Regions from separate parts of the Rhodococcus pseudokoreensis genome, predicted to be linked through region 4. Evidence: riboswitches for the same ligand, from Rfam matches in the RefSeq annotation. Region 4 holds a riboswitch; each other region holds the start of a gene.

Region 1 (4,438 bases), 4.5 Mb from region 4:
AGCGTCACCTGCAGTGTCGCGGTCGCGTGACCGGAGATGGCGTCCCGCGCCTTCCAGCCCTGTTGGACGACCCGAAGCGGCGACGGCAGCACCTGCGGCCGGATACCGCTGACCGTCACGTACACCTGCCACGCGATCACCAGCAGTGCCACGACCACGACCGCGGGCAGCACCCGCCGCAGCAGCGGGGACGTGCCCGGGGCCGGGGTCCGGAGGGTCGGGTCAGGGCTGAGCGAGGTACTCATTGGTGAAATAGGTCGACCAGTCGGGTTCCGTGGTCAGCGGTGCCCCGTCGGGGCCGGTGAGCAGGCCGTGCTGGAACAGGAAACCGGAGTACCCCGCCCACTGCTCGGCCGTCTGTGTCCCGACCTTTCCTGAAGCGTCCTTCATGTACTGGGAGGACAGCATCTGCTGGCTCTCCCGCACGAGGGACTCGTCCGTGAAGGCGCCGGGGTTGGCGTCGATCAACATCTGTGCGGCCTCGTCCGGCCGGTCGGCGGCGAACTGATAGCCGCGCTGCAGGGCCTGGACGAACTTGCGGGCCTGCTCGGGGTGGTCTTCCATCCACTGCTCGTTGCCCTCGATGACGAGTGCGTACGCGTCCGGGAATCCGTAGTCGGTGTAGTGGAAGTAGCGCATCGGGGTGCCCCGGTGCTCGGCCTCGATACCCTCCCAGCCGAAGAACGACACGGTGAAGTCGGCGGTGCCGGAGTACACGGCCTCGTACGCCGACGTGCCGAGCGTGACGGTGGTGAATTCGCCCTTGCCGCCGTCGTTCCGGATGATCTGCTTCAGCGTCTCCTCGCCGTCCGGGTCCGCGAAACCGGCGTAGATCTTGCCGTCGAGATCCCGGGGGCGGGTGATGTCGGGGCGATCCGCCTTCACCGCGATGCCCGTCGCCCAGTGCTGCAGCGGGGCCATGACCGACGTGGTCTGGGCGCCCGCGGCCTTCGAGAACGTCGAGGAACTCTGGAAGCTCACGCCGAACTCGGCGTTACCGGCGTCGACAAGTGTGTCGGGCGAGGTGTCGTTGTACGGCAGCACCTGCACGTCGAGTCCGGCGTCGGCGAACCAGCCCTCCTGCTGGGCGACGAACAGACCGGTGTGGTTGGTGTTCGGCGTCCAGTCGAGTGCGAACCGGATGGTGTCGTCGGACTGCGAGTCGCCGGCGCAGCCGGTGAGCATCGACAGGGCCGAGACGAGGATGACGGCTGCGATGGCAGCGCGCTTGGAACGGGAGAAAAGTGTCACGACGCCGGCCATTCCTGCTTGTTGAGTGCGGTGTCCCAGAACATGAGTTCGTAGCGGCTGGCGATCGTGAACGCCTCCACCATCGCCTCGCGCTGGATGTCGGTCGCGGCCTCCGCGGCGGTGTCCACGAGTTCGCGGGCCTTCGCGACGGCGGCGTGGAACTCCTCCGCGTCGTACGTGGTCACCCACTGTGCGTACGGGTGCGACGGGTCGGCGGACAGCACCTCGCGGGCGCTCGCCGCGAGCCGGCGTCCCACGTCCGCGTAGATCCAGAAGCACGGCAGCACCGCGGCGGCGGACACCGCGTACGGCTCGGTGGCGGCGACCGCCGTCAGGTAGGAGATGTACCCGAGGCAGGCCTGCGAATGCTGCGGTTCGGCGTCCGACGCGGGGAGTCGTCCGCTGGTCAGCAGATTCTGGTGCAACGTCGCTTCGACCGTCGCGGCCTCGGCTGCCGAGCCGGCCCAGAAGCCGGCCTCAACGGGACCCGGCGCGTGCGCGGCGACCAGGGACAGGGCCTTCGCGTACCCGGTCAGGTACAGGAAATCCTGCTCGATGTACGTGCGGAACACGTCCAGCGGCAGTGTTCCGTCGCCGAGGCGGCGCAGGAACTCGAGTTCGTCGATCGCCTCGCGCAGCACCTTGGTCCGGTCCCACAAGTGGTCCGTGAATCGGGCGTGCTGGCCTGCGCCCGCAGCACCTTGGACAGAGCTATTCACAACGTTGACATCCCTTCGTCAGCATTACCTGAGCAGGTTCCCGGGTGTGTTCTCAGCCCCGCCCGTGCGGAGCACCCCGTGTCAGAACAAGCCGACCCTAGCACCGGCCGTGCCGCGAACGGAAAGGCCCCGGGTGGGTGGACGGGCTCAGCCGGCGAGGAACGCGGCCGCCCCCGGGGCGAGGGGCGCGGGGCCGCGCGTGTAGATCTCGGCGGGCCTGCCGGTCCCGACGACGGCCATGTCGCCGGTGTGCGCGAGCGCGGGCAGCATGTGCCGGCGGAACGAGTCCTTCGGGAGGGGGCGGCCGAACACCACCTCGTAGACCCGGCGCAGTTCGAGCACCGTGAACGTGTCGTCGGCCAGGCCCGACGGGTCGACGGACCGCGCGTACCGCTCGCGGAGGTCGGCGACGGCGAGGGTGACGACGTCCGCGTGGTCGAACGCGAGGTCCTGCGTCACGCGGTCGCCGTCGACGGGGATCAGCAGGGCGTCGCGGGGGAGGGCAGTGCGGGGCAGCGCCGCGCCGTGCGTCATCGACAGCACCCACCCGCGGTCGTCGCGGGCGGGGTCGTCGAACATCGCCAATTGGTGGAACTCGGCGCCGGCCAGGCCTGCCTTGATCCGCAGGCACCGCTCGGCGGCGTCGCGCAGCCGCTCGCCTTCGTGGAGGAAGGTGCCGGGAAGCGCGAGCCGGCCCGAACGGTGCGGAACCACAAGCACTTTCAGCTCGGCGCCGTCCACGGTGAGGACGGCGACGTCGACCGCCACGGACGGCCGCGGGTAGTCGAGGAGGCTCTTGCCCTCGGGATCGGTCGATGCGGCCACGGAGGAAATGTTAGCGCGCGGTTGATCTATGTCACGTTCGAACGGTCCTGCCTGCGCATCGTTGGTAGTTTGGCGGGAGATTCCCGTACGCGCTGCGTGAGGAGATTCGGCCGTGGATGTCGAGAAGTCAGGCGACACACTCGTCGTCCGCGCCCGGGACGGCGACGTGCGCGGCTATCCCGAAGGCGACGTCTACGCGTGGAAGGGGATCCCGTTCGCCGCCGCCCCCGTCGGCGATCTGCGGTTCCGGGCGCCGGCCCCGCCCGCCCCGTGGGACGGCGTGCGCGACTGCGTCGACTTCGGCCCGATGGCCCCGCAGGGTCACGGCACCGCCGTCCCGATCGACGCCGGACTCGAGATGGACGAGGACTGCCTGTCGGTCAACGTGTGGGCCCCCCGGCCCGACGGCACCCCGCGGCCGGTGATGGTGTGGATCCACGGCGGCGCCTACTGCCTGGGAACCGCAGCTCAGGGCATCTACAACGGTCGGATCCTGTCCACTCTCGGCGACGTCGTGCTGGTCTCGTTCAACTACCGGGTGGGAGCGCTCGGCTTCCTCGACCTGTCGTCGTTCTCGACGGCGGAGCGGGTGTTCGAGACCAACTGCGGGCTACGCGATCAGGTCGCCGCCCTCGAATGGGTGCGCGAGAACATCGCGTTCTTCGGCGGTGACCCGGACGAAGTGACGGTGTTCGGGGAGTCGTCGGGAGCCGGGTCGATAACCACGCTGATGACGTGCCCGAGCGCGGACGGGTTGTTCCACCGCGCGATCGCCCAGAGCCCGCCCGCCACGTCGGTGTACGGCAGCGAGCGCGCGGCCACCGTCGCGAAGCAGTTCCTCGACATCCTCGACGTGGAACCCGACCGCATCGACACGCTGCTGCGCCTCCCGTACCGCACGGTCATCGAGGCCAGCGACACGCTCGTCAACGAGGTGCCGACGAAGATCCCCGGCACACTCGCCATGGCGCCCGTGGTGGACCGCGACTTCCTGCCCCGCTACCCGGTGGCCGCGTTCCAGAAGGGGTACTCCCACCGCATCCCGCTCATCATCGGTTCCAACAAGGACGAGTCGTCGATCTTCAAGTTCATGAAATCGCCTTTGCTGCCGGTCACTTCGGATTCGGTGCAGGAGATGCTGCGGGCGATCGCGACCGATCACCCGGAATTGCCCGCGGCCCGCCTCGCCGACATCCTGTCGGCGTACCCGGACCGCGGGAAACCGAAGGGCGCGCTCGCGATGTCCCGCGACGCCGCGTTCCGGATGCCCGCCCTGTGGGTGGCCGACGCCCACAGCAGGCACTCGCCGACGTGGATGTACCGGTTCGACCAGGCCACCCCGATGCTCAAGGCCGCACGCATCGGAGCCGGGCACGCCACCGAACTCCCGTACGTGTTCGGCAATTTCGACACCCTCAACATCGACCCGACGTTCTGGCTCGGCGGCCGGAAGACGGCACTCGAGGTGTCCGGCCGGATCCAGCGCCGGTGGCTCGCGTTCGCGCGGCACGGTGTCCCCGCCGCCCTGGACGCGTCCAAGCACTGGGCCCCCTACGACGAGGAGAACCGCTCCACGCTGCTGATCGACGGCGCGGACACCCTCGTGAATGACCCGGACAAGGAGATGCGGGTCGCCTGGGGCA
Region 2 (4,438 bases), 3.7 Mb from region 4:
GCAGGGTGTCGAGTTGACCGGACTTGTCCTCGAAGACGGCGTCGTAGTCGCCGTTCGAATCCCGGCGGACCAGTTTGAGTGTCTCCTCGGTGCGCGCCTGCTGCGCCAGGATGCGCGCCGCGGTCAACTCGTGCATCGGGCGGGCACCCTGGGTCAGCGCGCGCTTCGTGTCGAGGGAGGAGACCACCCCGGCGACCAGCATCCACACCAGGAGGATCGCGGTGCACGACGACGCCAGGATCAACCCGAGATTGAACGTGCGCCTGCTGAGCCGCGCGAGGACGACCTGCGCGACGAGCAGCGCGACGAGCGCGACGAGGACCAGGATCAGCGCCGTCCACGGCGGACGGGAGTAGTCCCGCTGGATGTCCGCCACGTCCGCTTCCTGCCGGGCGTGCAACTCCTGGGCCTTCGGCAGCATGCTCGTCTGCATCAGCGCCGACGCCTCGCTGAGGTAGGCCGCGCCCACGGGATGACCGGTGCGGTTGTTGGCCCGCGCCGTCTCGACGAGACCGGAGTAGACGCTGAGGTCGGTGGAGATGGAGGCGAGCAGGCGCCTGCTGTCCACGTCGCCGGCGGCGAGCCCGCCGGACGCGTACACGAGGTCGGAGGAGGCAGTGCCGAGCGCCTGCGCGTACGTGTCCCGGAGTTCGGGGGGTTCGAGACCGCCGGAGATGAACGCCGTCGTCGCCGCGGCGTCCGCCACCGACAGGGCGCTGTAGAGGTTCTGCGCTGAGAACGACAGCGGTTCGGTCTCGGCGAGGACGCTGTCGAGGGTGGCCTCCCTGCTGTTCACCGACGACGCGGCCACGAGACCGGCGGTCAGGGTGAACAGCACCAGGAGCGTGCCGAGGGCGGTGAGCTTGGCTGGGGTTGACGCCAGGAATGCGCGAAGTTCCTTACGACGTGCGACGGCGGGGTCGACGTCGTCGTCCGCGGCGGCAGACAGGGCGCGGCTGCCGTGGGGTTCGATCGACGGCGCCTCACGCAGAACCACCTCGCACCCCTCCCGTGTCACGGCCGCACCTTGTGGGGAGCATATAAGCAGGAGTCGGTGACTGGGGATATCGGGCACTTCCGGCAGAAACCGTTAGTGTGAGGGAACTGCAGGGAGACCCATCAGGTCGGACAGGGGTAGTCGATGCGTGGTGACGGTGACGGCTGGGCGACCGGGCCGGACGGCAGTCGTCATTGGGGCAAGCACGGTGCGGCCGGGTTGTTGCTGCGTGCGCCGCTCCCGGACGAGACGCCGGCCGTGCTGCTACAGCACCGTGCGGCCTGGAGCCACCAGGGCGGGACGTGGGCGCTGCCCGGCGGTGCCCGGGACAGCCACGAGACCACCACCCACGCCGCGGTGCGCGAGGCGCACGAGGAAGCCGGCATCGAGAGCGCGGCGATCCGCGTCCGCACCGAGGTCGTCACCATGAAAGCCGCCAGCGGCTGGAGCTACACCACGGTGATCGCCGACGCCGAGCGCCCGCTGCCCACCGTCGCGAACGGTGAGAGCACCGAACTGCGCTGGGTGCGGGAAACGGACGTCGCCGGGCTGCCACTGCACCCCGGATTCGAAGCGGGGTGGCCGCAACTACGCACCACCGAGGTGCGACTGCTGCTCGACCGGCACGACGTCCTGGGGGAGCGCGGCGCGCCGGCGCAGCTGTCGAGGGCACTGCCCCGCACCGTGCACCTGCCGGACGGCACCTACGGGTGGCTGCCGCGGGTCGAGGTGCTCGAGGCACTGGACACGGTCGGTCGCCTCGCCGAACCGGCAGGTCACGGCACCACACTGGGAACGGTGACCGCGGTCGTCACCACCGACCCCCACCTGATCGAACAGCTGCCCGCCACCGTCGTGATCCTGCCGCCCGCCACGGTGCACGACTGGCTCGCGCAGGCGTAACTACGCGTTCTGCTGCAGCAGGGCGGACAGTGAGCGCGCGGCGGCCTGCGGGTCGCGGGCCTCGGTGATGGCCCGCACGACGACGATGCGGTCGGCGCCCGCGGCGAGGATCTCCGGAACCCGGGACTCGTCGATGCCGCCGATCGCGAACCACGGGCGGTTCGGTGCGGAGTCGGCGGTCGAGCGCACCAGGTCGATGCCCGACGCGGTCCGCCCGGGCTTGGTGGGCGTCGCCCACACCGGTCCGGTGCAGAAGTAGTCGACGCCGTCCTCGATCGCCGCGAGGCTGGCCTGTGCGCGGCTGTGCGTGGACCGGCCGATCAGGACGTCCGAACCCACCACGGTCCGCGCGTAGGGGACGGGCAGGTCGCCCTGACCGAGGTGCAGGACGTCGGCGCCGGCGGCCAGCGCCATGTCGGCCCGGTCGTTGACGGCGAGCAGCGCCCCGTGCCGCCTGGCCGCGGCCGCGAGCACCGACAGTGCCGCCAGTTCGTCCCTGGCGTCCATCGTGCCGAACTTCTTCTCACCGGCCGAGCCCTTGTCGCGGAGCTGGATGATGTCGACGCCGCCGGACAGCGCGGCCTCGGCGAACTGCGCCAGGTCGCCCTTCTCGCGCCGAGCATCGGTGCACAGGTACAAACGTGCTGTTCCGAGGCGGCGCCGACGGTCCGTGAGGTTGCTGTGATGCGAGGTGGTCACGGCATGACGGTAGCCTCTACGGTGAAAGTGCAACACGGGAGTCCCGGGGAACGTGGGGCTGAGAGGGGCTCACGCCGAGCCCGACCGTCATACCTGACCCGGATCATGCCGGCGCAGGAAGTGAGGTGGAGTTCAATGGCGAGATCGGTATCCGTCGTCGGAGGCGGAGTGATCGGCCTGTCGATTGCGTGGCGAGCAGCCCGCAACGGCTGGTCGGTGAAGCTGTACGACCCGTCGATCGGTTCGGGAGCGTCCTGGGTGGCGGGCGGCATGCTCGCCCCGTTGTCCGAGGGCTGGCCCGGTGAGGAGAGCGTCCTCGAACTGGGGAGCGCGTCGCTCGACCGGTGGCCCGAGTTCGGGAAGGAACTGGAGGCCGGGGCCGGCGTCGACCTGTTCACGTCGGAGAGTTCGCTCACCGTCGCGCTGGACGGCGCCGACGCCGAAGACCTCCGGACCATCGCCGAGTGGGTGGGGGCGCAGGGCCGGGATCTGCAGATCCTGAATCGCGCCGAAGTCCGCGCGCTCGAGCCGATGCTGGGTCGCGGAGTCCGGTTGGGGCTCTTGGCCGTCGACGAACTGGCCGTCGACAACAGGCTGCTCCTGCAGGCGTTGCAGAAGTGCGCCGTCGACGCCGGGGTGGAGCTGATCGGTGAGGCCGTGCGCAGTCTCGACGGCCTCGGCACGGACCAGATCGTCGTCACCGCGGGCGTCGCGTCACCGGCACTGTGGCCGGGACTTCCGGTGCGCCCGGTGAAGGGCGAGATCCTGCGGTTGCGGGCCCGTCCCGGGGTGACACCCGCGCCGGGCCGGACCATCCGCGGCAGCGTCCACGGCAGGCCCGCGTACCTGGTGCCGCGTGCCGACGGCATCGTCGTCGGCGCCACCCAGTACGAATCGGGCAACGACACGCAGGTCACGGTGGCCGGTGTGCGGGATCTGATCGCGGATGCGGAGGCTTTGATGCCCGCCATCGGCGAGTACGAACTGCGGGAGATCTCGGCGGGTCTGCGTCCGATGACCCCGGACAACCTGCCGCTGATCGGCCGGGTGTCCGATCGGGTCGTGGTGGCGACGGGACACGGCCGCAACGGCATTCTGCTCACCCCGGTGACCGCCGACGCGACGGTGGCATTGTTGGAGGGCTCGGCACTGGTCGAGGCGAAGGCCGCCGACCCCGAACGGTTCGAGAAAGTAGCGAGGTAGAGATGAGTGAGCAGCAAGTAGTGGTGCCGATCGGCATCAGCGTCAACGGCGAGGATCACGAGTTCACGGAACCGTTGACCGTCACCGGGCTGCTGGAGGCGCTGAACCTGCCGACCAAGGGCATCGCGGTGGCCGTGAACGGCGCCGTGTTCCCCCGCGCCCGGTGGGACGAGCTCGTGGTCCGGGGCTGGGAGATCGAGATCCTGACGGCGGTGCAGGGTGGCTGACACGACGCCCGGCGTGCAGAAGGGCCTCACGATCGCGGGCCGCACGTTCGGTTCACGGTTGATCATGGGCACCGGCGGCGCCGCCAACCTGACGGTGCTCGAAGAGGCGCTCGTCGCGTCCGGCACCGAGCTGACCACGGTCGCGATGCGCCGCGTCGACGCCGTCGGCGGCACCGGGGTGCTGGATCTGCTGCGCCGGCTCGACATCGCGCCGCTGCCCAACACCGCGGGCTGTCGCGGGGCGGCGGAGGCGGTGCTGACGGCGCAACTTGCCCGGGAGGCGCTCGAAACCGACTGGGTGAAGCTCGAGGTCATCGCCGACGAACGCACCCTCATGCCCGACGCCATCGAGTTGGTCAGCGCCGCCGAGCAACTGGTCGACGACGGGTTCGTCGTCCTGCCGTACACC
Region 3 (4,438 bases), 3.7 Mb from region 4:
CGACGAGGACGTCTGGGATCCGGCGCTGTTCGAGGGCAAGACCCACACGTCCGCCCCCGAGCGGGAGGCCTTCCAGGCGTTCGTCGAATCGGGATTCGCCGACGTCGTCCGGCCACACACCCCCGGTCCGGGTGTCTACACCTACTGGGACTACACCCAGCTGCGGTTCCCGAAGAAGCAGGGCATGCGCATCGACTTCGTGCTCGGGTCGCCCGCCCTCGCCGGCCGTGTCGACAAGGCCGAGATCGACCGCAACGAACGCAAGGGCAAGGGCGCCAGCGATCATGCGCCCGTCATCGTCGACCTCGGCGACTGAGGCGCAGCAACCCGAGACGAACGGCGCCCCCGGGGTCTAGTCGGCGACCAGAATGTCGAGATGCTCCGGGTTCAGCGCCACGTAGCGCCGGACGTACGTGCAGATGGGGCGCACCTTCCAGCCGCGCCGGCGCGCCGACCCCAGCGCCTCACGAACCAAGACTGCGGCGAGACCGCGGCCACCGAGGTCTTCCACGATCACCGTGTGCATGAACGCGACGACCTCGCCGGGCCTGGCGGTGAACCCGGGGATGTCGTCCTCGTCGCGATAGCCGAGGATGCCGACCAGCTCGTCCCCCAGCCACAGATCGAATCGTTCGTGGGCAGGGTTGTCGAGTACGCGAGCATCAGCGGCAGTGATGCTCCCCGACGGCTCGGGAACGTTCGAAATGTGATCCATGCCACTCATGGAAACAGTTCCCGGGCGGCCTCGCGAGTGGAATCACCGGCCCCGGAACCGTTTCGTTGCCGACGAGTGGTCGATTCGTGTCCCGGCCGTCAGGCCTCCACCGGGACCACGAGGTCGCGGTACTCGGGATGCCCGGCGACGAAGCGCTGCACATAGGTGCACACGGGCCGGACCTTCCAGCCGTACCCGCGAGCGAGGTCGAGGGAGCGCCCCACCATGAGTGCGGCGAGTCCGCGGTGACCGAAGTCCTCCACGATCACCGTGTGCATGAACGAGACCACCGGAGCCTGACGCCCCCGGCCCCTCTGTCCCGGCGGCCGGGCCACCACGCCCACTCCCGCGCCCGCACCCGGCGGGGTGTCCGCGAGGGCGAAATACCCGAGGATGCCGACCAGGTCACCACTCAGTCGGAGTTCGAATCGGTTCTGATCGGCGTTGTCGATCACGTCCACAACCTGCGCGTCCGTCAGCATGGCTATCTCCTGGGGGTATGTGTCGTAATCGAAATGTGATGTTCATCACCCTTTATACCGATGCACGGAACCGCTGTCCAAGTTTCCCCCGAATGTTTCACTCACAGAGATCTCGGTTACAGTCTCCGGGACAACTACACATCCACGGGGGCTCGCACCAGCGGGCTGAGAGGACGGCTAGGGGCCGTCGACCGTCGAACCTGTCCGGGTAATGCCGGCGTAGGGAGCATCATCGATGAGCACAACCATATCTACAGCCACGTCCGTCACCACGGGACCGATCCAGGGCAGCACCAAGCAGTACCTGCAGTCGGGCGACGACATCCGGGTGCCGGTCCGGCGCGTTCACCTCACCAACGGTGAGCACCTCGACGTGTACGACACGTCGGGCCCGTACACCGACGCGGACGCCACGATCGACCTGGACGCGGGGCTTCCGCACCTGCGGGCGCCGTGGATCGCCGACCGGGCAGGCACCCAGCTCGACGCCGCCCGCGCCGGAACCGTCACTCCCGAGATGCGGTACTGCGCAGCACGAGAGGGTGTTTCACCCGAGACGGTGCGCGTCGAGGTCGCGGCGGGTCGCGCCGTGATCCCGGCCAACCGCTGCCACCCCGAACTCGAGCCGATGATCATCGGCAAGGCGTTCGCGGTCAAGATCAACGCGAACATCGGCAACAGCGCGGTGACGTCGTCCATCGCGGAAGAAGTCGAGAAGATGGTGTGGGCGACGCGGTGGGGCGCGGACACCATCATGGACCTGTCCACCGGCAAGAACATTCACGAGACCCGGGAATGGATCCTGCGCAATTCGCCGGTGCCCGTGGGAACCGTGCCGATCTACCAGGCGCTGGAGAAGGTCGGCGGCGATCCGACGGCACTCACGTGGGAGATCTACCGCGACACCGTGATCGAGCAGTGCGAGCAGGGCGTCGACTACATGACGGTCCATGCCGGGGTGCTGCTCCGCTACATCCCGCTGACCGCACGCCGGGTCACCGGCATCGTCTCCCGCGGCGGTTCGATCATGGCGGCGTGGTGTCTGGCCCATCACCGGGAATCGTTCCTGTACACCCACTTCGACGAACTCTGCGAGATCCTCCACCGCTACGACGTCACGTTCTCTCTCGGTGACGGTCTGCGCCCCGGGTCCATCGCGGACGCCAACGACGAGGCGCAGTTCGCGGAGCTCCGCACCCTCGGCGAGCTCACGAAGATCGCGAAATCGCATGGCGTGCAGGTGATGATCGAAGGTCCCGGGCACGTGCCGATGCACAAGATCGTCGAGAACGTGCGGCTCGAGGAGGAGTTGTGCGAGGAGGCGCCGTTCTACACGCTCGGACCGCTGGCCACCGACATCGCACCGGCGTACGACCACATCACGTCCGCGATCGGGGCGGCGATGATCGCGCAGGCCGGTACCGCGATGCTCTGTTACGTCACCCCCAAGGAGCACCTGGGGCTGCCGAATCGGGACGACGTCAAGACCGGGGTCATCACGTACAAGATCGCGGCGCACGCCGCCGACCTCGCGAAGCAGCATCCGCGGGCGCAGGAACGGGACGACGCGCTGTCGAAGGCCCGGTTCGAGTTCCGCTGGCACGACCAGTTCGCGCTGTCCCTCGACCCGGACACGGCGCGGGAGTTCCACGACGAGACGCTGCCCGCCGAGCCGGCGAAGACGGCCCATTTCTGCTCGATGTGCGGCCCGAAGTTCTGTTCCATGCGGATCTCCGCCGACGTGCGGGAGTACGCGCAGCAGCACGGGCTCGATTCGATCGAAGCCATCGAGGCGGGCATGGCCGAGAAGTCGAGCGAGTTCGTCGACGCAGGTGGCCGCGTGTATCTGCCCGTAGAATCCGTCACCTCAGAGAATCGGTAAGGTCCCCTTCGTGAAGCTGCTGCCCCTGACCCCTGACGGCCAGACCCCCGTCCGCGTCCTCACCATCGCCGGCACCGATTCCGGCGGTGGCGCCGGAATCCAGGCGGACTCGCGGACGATGGCGCTGTGCGGCGTCCACGCATGCGTCGCGGTCGCCGCGGTCACGGTGCAGAACTCGGTGGGCGTCAGCGGTTTCCACGAGATTCCGCCGGAGACGGTGGCCGCGCAGGTGCGGTGCGTCGTCGACGACATCGGGGTCGGGGCAGCGAAGACGGGGATGCTCGCGTCGACGGCCATCATCGAGGCCGTCGCCGCCGTGTGCACCGAGGTCGGGATCGGCCGGGACCAGCCGGTCCCGCTGGTCGTCGACCCGGTGTGCGCGTCCATGCACGGCGATCCGCTCCTGCACGCCGAGGCGCTGGACGCCGTGCGGAACACGCTGATCCCGATCGCCACGGTGGTCACCCCGAACCTCGACGAGATCCGGTTGATCACCGGCATCGAGGTGATCGACGACGCGACCGCGCGCCGGGCCGCGGAGGCGCTGCACGCGCTCGGCGCGCAGTGGTCGATCGTGAAGGGCGGGCATCTCCGGACGTCGGCGTCGAGCACCGATCTGCTGTTCGACGGCGACCGGTTCCTCGAGTTCAGCAGTCCCCGGATCGACACCGGCAACGACCACGGCGGCGGCGACACCCTCGCGGCCGCCATCGCGAGCGCGCTCGCCCACGGGTGGTCCGTGCCCGACGCGGTGGCGTTCGGCAAGGAGTGGGTCACCAAGTGCCTGGAGGCGTCGTACGACCTGGGCGCCGGTCACGGCCCCGTCTCCCCGCTGTGGCGCCTGCGGCACCCGTGAGTACTTGTTAACGTCCGGCGGTTAACAAGTACTCACGGGCGGCGGAGCCGCAACCGCCAGATACCGAGGTCGGAGGGCACTCCGCTGGGGGCGGGGGCAAAGAAGGCGCGCCGCCACGGCTTGACCCCGACCCCCAGTTCGTCGAGGGTGCCCGGCTGCAGGCTCGACAGCGTGGCGGACGACGCCATCACGTTGCCGTCGCCGCCCAGTTCCATCATGCGGGCCGCGACGGTCACGTCGACACCGAGCCAGTCGCTGCCGATCTGCCGGGGCGAACCGGTATGGATGCCGACGCGCATGCGGGGGCGGTAGCCGTCCACCTCGACCTCCGCGAGCGCTTCCTGTGCGGCGAAGACGGCGTCGATCGCGCGGTCCGGGCTGGAGAAGACGGCCATCACACCGTCGCCCAGTCGTTTCACCACGTGCCCGCCCCGGTCGACGATCGGGGTCTCGACGGCTCGGGCGACGTCGCGCAGCAGGGCGAGCGTGGCGCCGTCGCCGGC
Region 4 (4,438 bases):
AACGCCGGGGTGATGGCGGTTCCGCAGCGCAAGACCGCCGACGGATTCGAAATGCAGATCGGCACAAATCATCTCGGGCACTTCGCGTTGACCGGACTGCTGCTCGGCAAGATCACCGATCGGGTCGCCACGATGTCGAGTGCGGCACATCAGGCCGGGACGATCCACCTCGACGATCTCAACTGGGAACGCCGCAAGTACAACCGGTGGAGCGCGTACGGGCAGTCGAAACTCGCGAATCTGCTGTTCACGTACGAATTGCAGCGCAGACTGGCCGCGGCGGGGTCGCCCGTCAAGGCAGTGGCCGCGCATCCCGGCTACGCGTCGACCAATCTGCAGGCGCACACCGAATCGGTGCAGGACAAGCTGATGGCCGTGGGCAACCGGATCTTCGCGCAGTCGGCGGAGATGGGGACGCTGCCGATGTTGTTCGCGGCCACCGCCCCCGACGTGATCGGCGGCAGTTACATCGGGCCGGACGGCCTGTTCGAGCAGCGTGGCCACCCGAAGGTGGTGGGCTCCAACAAGAAGTCGCGGGACGAGCAGACCGCGAAGGGTCTGTGGTCGCTGTCGGAGGACCTGACGGGCGTCGAGTACAAGTTCGGGTGACCCGACGCCCGCGCAGGTGTCTCAGTCTTCGGTGACCTCGAGGGTGACGTCGACGTTGCCGCGGGTGGCGTTGGAGTAGGGGCACACCTGATGTGCCTTCTCCGTCAGTTCGAGCGCCTCCGCGCGCGGCAGGTGGGGGAGGGACACCTCGAGGGTGACGGCGAGGCCGAATCCGCCGCCGTCCGTGGAGCCGATCCCGACGCGGGCGCCGACGGCCGAGTCGGCGACGTTCGCCCCGGCCTGACGCCCGACGAGCTGGAGTGCGGAGTGGAAGCACGCCGCGTATCCGGCGGCGAACAGCTGCTCGGGGTTGGTGCCGTCGCCGGACCCGCCCATCTCGGTGGGGATGGCGAGGTTCAGGTCGAGCCGGCCGTCGGACGTGCGGGCGTGGCCGTTGCGGCCTTCCCCGGTTGCGAGGGCTTCGGCGGTGTAGACGATCTTCATGGTTACTTCTCTCCTGTTGGGGTTTCGAAACTGTGGAGCGATTCGGTGAGGCGCGACAGGGTGTCCCGCAGGGCGACGAGTTCGTCGACGCCCATTCCCGTCGACCGGGCGAGTTCGGTGGGGATGCCCTCCGCGGCGGTGCGGAGGCCCGCGCCCTTCTCGGTGAGGTGGATCCCGACCCGGCGTTCGTCGGCCGACGAGCGCCTGCGTTCGACCAGGCCCAGCATGTCGAGGCGCTTGAGTAGTGGCGACAGCGTGCCGGTGTCGAGGTCGAGGGCGTCGCAGATCTCTCGCACCCCGCGACCGTCCTGTTCCCAGAGCACCAATAGCACGAGGTACTGCGGGTAGGTCACGCCCAGTGCGTCGAGCATCGACCGGTATCTCGCGGTCATCGCCCGGGAGGCCGAGTACAGCGCGAAGCACACCTGGCGGTCGAGGGCGAGGTTGTCGGTCACCCCTGAATAGTTGCACACAACTAGGTTGTGCACAACCAAGAAATCGAAAACGGTGAATGCCCTTACACTGTTGGCCAGTGACACGGGGTGCTGCCCAGCGAGGATCCGGGCGGCTGAGAAGACACCCGTCGAACCTGAACTGGGTAATGCCGGCGAAGGGATGTCGCGGAGACGGCCGTATGCGCTCATCCGATGTCTCGTCGCCGACCGATCGGAAGGTGACAGCAATGCAGCTCGACAAGCAGATCGTCCTGGTGACCGGCGGTGGCCGGGGCCTCGGTTCCGCCATCGTGCGCTCGTTCGCGGCGCAGCACGCGCGGGTGGTCGTGAACTACCGCAACAGCCGGGATGCGGCGGAGGAACTCGCAGCATCCCTGGGTGCGGACCGCGCGGTCGCGCTTCAGGCAGACGTCACCGATGCCGCGCAGGTGGCAGCACTGTTCGCCGCCGCGGAAGCGCACTTCGGATCGCCGGTGACCACCGTGATCAACAACGCCCTCGCCGACTTCTCCTTCAACGGCGACGCACGCGACAAGGCGGACGTCATCACGTGGGAGGCCTTCGACTCACAGTTGCGCGGCAGCGTGCAGGCGACCCTGAACACCACGCAGGCCGCGCTGCCGGGCATGCGCGCGCTCGGGTTCGGCCGCATCGTGAACATCGGAACCAATCTGTTCCAGAACCCCGTCGTCCCGTACCACGACTACACCGCCGCCAAGGCCGCCGCGCTGTCGCTGACCCGCACCCTCGCCGCCGACCTCGGGCCCGACGGCATCACCGTCAACATGGTCTCGGGCGGGCTGCTGCGCACCACCGACGCGAGCGCCGCCACCCCCGGCGAGGTGTTCGACCTCATCGCGGCGAGCACTCCGCTGCAGCGGGTCACCACCCCCGACGAGTTCGCCGACGCGGTCCTGTTCTTCGCGTCCCCGTGGTCGCGCTCGGTGACCGGCCAGAACCTCGTCGTCGACGGCGGACTGGTCAAGGACTGACATGAGCGACGCCCGGCAACTGCACTTCAACGCGTTCCTGTTCGGCTGCGGGCACCACGGCGCCGCGTGGCGGCACCCCGCCTCGCAGGTGGAGCGGCTCAGCGACATCGCCTACTACGAGGAACTGGCGCAGACGGCGGAGCGGGGTTGCCTCGACGCCGTGTTCTTCGCCGACGGACATTCGGTGCGCGACCCCGCGTCCGGGGGCATGTGGTTCCTCGAACCGCTCACCGCACTGTCCGCGATGGCGCGGGCGACCGAGCGGGTCGGTCTCGTGACGACCGTGTCCACCACGTTCTACACCCCGTTCCACGCCGCGCGGATGCTGGCGTCGCTCGACCACATCAGCGGCGGCCGCGCCGGCTGGAACGTGGTGACGTCGATGTTCGACGCCGAGGCCCGCAATCACGGTCTCGAGGAGATGCCGCCGCACGACGACCGCTATACGCGCGCCGCGGAGTTCGTCGAGGTGGCACTCGCGCTGTGGGATTCGTGGGAGCCCGACGCGCTCGTGCTCGACCGGGAGGGTCTCTTCGCGGATCCGGCCAAGGTGAACCCGGTCGGGCATCGGGGCAAGCATTTCCTCGTGGACGGTCCGCTGACCGTGCCGCACTCGCCGCAGGGGCGTCCGGTGCTGTTCCAGGCGGGCGCGTCGGATCAGGGCCGTGACCTGGCCGCCCGGTGCGCCGAGGGCATCTACGCCGTCGCCTACGACCTCACGGCCGCGCAGAGTTACTACGGCGACGTGAAGCGGCGCATCCGCGCCGCGGGCCGCGACGCCGACGCCGTGACCGTGATGCCCGGTCTCGTCACCTACGTGGGCTCGACCACAGAGGAGGCGCGCCGGAAGAAGGCGGAACTCGACGCGCTCCTGCCCGTCGAACAATCGCTGGCGCAGTTGTCGATGTTCGTCCAGCAGGACTGCAGCGCATGGGAACTGGACGCACCCGTTCCCGCGCTGCCGCCGCTGTCGGAGTTCACCGGACCGCAGGGCCGGTACGACACGATCCTCCGGATCATCGAGAAGGACCGTCCCACCGTGCGGTCGCTGCTGGGCACGCTGGCGGCCGGTGGCGGGCACTGCACCATGATCGGCACCCCGGAATCGATCGCCGACGAGATCGAGGTGTGGTTCCGCAGCGGCGGCGCCGACGGCTTCAACCTGATGCCCCCGCTCTATCCGAACGGTCTCGCCGACTTCGTCGACGAGGTGATTCCCGTCCTGCAGAAGCGCGGGCTGTTCCGCGCGGAGTACGAGACGGAGACTCTGCGCGATCATCTCCGGGGTCGCCGGTAGTTGCCACCACAAAGAACACAACCTTCTCTAAGTACGCAACAGTGACTGTGAGCGTCCCTCCCCCCGACACTGGCTGTTATCGCGATCACATCGCGGTGCAAGCTCGGACGAGGAGTGGCAATGCTGGTAGCGCTCGGCTTTCTGATGGTGGCCGTGTTCATGTTCTTGATCATGTCCAAACGGGCCACTCCCGTGGTCGGGCTGATCGCCGTCCCGGTCGCATTCGGCATCGCGGCCGGGGCGGGTCTCGGCATCGGCGACATGATCACCGATGGGATCAAATCGCTGGCCCCGACGGCCGCGTTGCTGTTCTTCGCGATCATCTTCTTCGGGATCATGATCGACGTCGGCCTGTTCGACCCGCTGGTGAAACTCATCCTCCGGCTCGTCCGCAACGACCCCATGCGGCTCGTCGTCGGTACCGCGGTGCTCGCGATGGTGGTGTCGCTGGACGGTGACGGATCCACGACGTTCATCATCGTGACGTCCGCACTGTTGCCGCTGTACATGAAGCTGAAGGTCAGCCCCGTCGTGCTCACGGTGGTCGCCGGCCTGGCGAACGGCGCGATGAACATCGTCCCGTGGGGTGGACCGACGGTCCGGGCCGCCTCGGCGCTGGGCATCTCGCCGTCGGACGTGTT

The links. Region 4 has a riboswitch for thiamine pyrophosphate ahead of JWS13_RS17455 (3-oxoacyl-ACP reductase). Riboswitches for the same ligand answer to the same signal wherever they lie in the genome.
Region 1: another riboswitch for thiamine pyrophosphate. It lies ahead of JWS13_RS37985 (TenA family protein); the one in region 4 lies ahead of JWS13_RS17455 (3-oxoacyl-ACP reductase).
Region 2: another riboswitch for thiamine pyrophosphate. It lies ahead of thiO (glycine oxidase ThiO); the one in region 4 lies ahead of JWS13_RS17455 (3-oxoacyl-ACP reductase).
Region 3: another riboswitch for thiamine pyrophosphate. It lies ahead of thiC (phosphomethylpyrimidine synthase ThiC); the one in region 4 lies ahead of JWS13_RS17455 (3-oxoacyl-ACP reductase).

What each region holds. Positions count from the first base shown of each region.
Region 1 is NZ_CP070619.1:7,205,695-7,210,132, forward strand. It holds gene JWS13_RS37975 (ABC transporter permease) at 1-245, opposite strand, end outside; gene JWS13_RS37980 (ABC transporter substrate-binding protein) at 223-1,263, opposite strand; gene JWS13_RS37985 (TenA family protein) at 1,248-1,970, opposite strand; TPP riboswitch at 1,964-2,059, opposite strand; gene JWS13_RS37990 (NUDIX hydrolase) at 2,118-2,795, opposite strand; gene JWS13_RS37995 (carboxylesterase/lipase family protein) at 2,908-4,438, shown strand, end outside.
Region 2 is NZ_CP070619.1:6,424,467-6,428,904, forward strand. It holds gene JWS13_RS34420 (hypothetical protein) at 1-1,018, opposite strand, end outside; gene JWS13_RS34425 (NUDIX hydrolase) at 1,142-1,900, shown strand; gene thiE (thiamine phosphate synthase) at 1,901-2,599, opposite strand; TPP riboswitch at 2,624-2,736, shown strand; gene thiO (glycine oxidase ThiO) at 2,735-3,802, shown strand; gene thiS (sulfur carrier protein ThiS) at 3,805-4,029, shown strand; gene thiG (thiazole synthase) at 4,022-4,438, shown strand, end outside.
Region 3 is NZ_CP070619.1:6,433,141-6,437,578, reverse strand. It holds gene JWS13_RS34490 (exodeoxyribonuclease III) at 1-316, shown strand, start outside; gene JWS13_RS34485 (GNAT family N-acetyltransferase) at 353-715, opposite strand; gene JWS13_RS34480 (GNAT family N-acetyltransferase) at 814-1,197, opposite strand; TPP riboswitch at 1,332-1,440, shown strand; gene thiC (phosphomethylpyrimidine synthase ThiC) at 1,433-3,079, shown strand; gene thiD (bifunctional hydroxymethylpyrimidine kinase/phosphomethylpyrimidine kinase) at 3,090-3,935, shown strand; gene JWS13_RS34465 (adenylate/guanylate cyclase domain-containing protein) at 3,968-4,438, opposite strand, start outside.
Region 4 is NZ_CP070619.1:2,692,873-2,697,310, reverse strand. It holds gene JWS13_RS17470 (oxidoreductase) at 1-609, shown strand, start outside; gene JWS13_RS17465 (organic hydroperoxide resistance protein) at 631-1,053, opposite strand; gene JWS13_RS17460 (MarR family winged helix-turn-helix transcriptional regulator) at 1,056-1,508, opposite strand; TPP riboswitch at 1,582-1,686, shown strand; gene JWS13_RS17455 (3-oxoacyl-ACP reductase) at 1,736-2,500, shown strand; gene JWS13_RS17450 (LLM class flavin-dependent oxidoreductase) at 2,502-3,797, shown strand; gene JWS13_RS17445 (CitMHS family transporter) at 3,882-4,438, shown strand, end outside.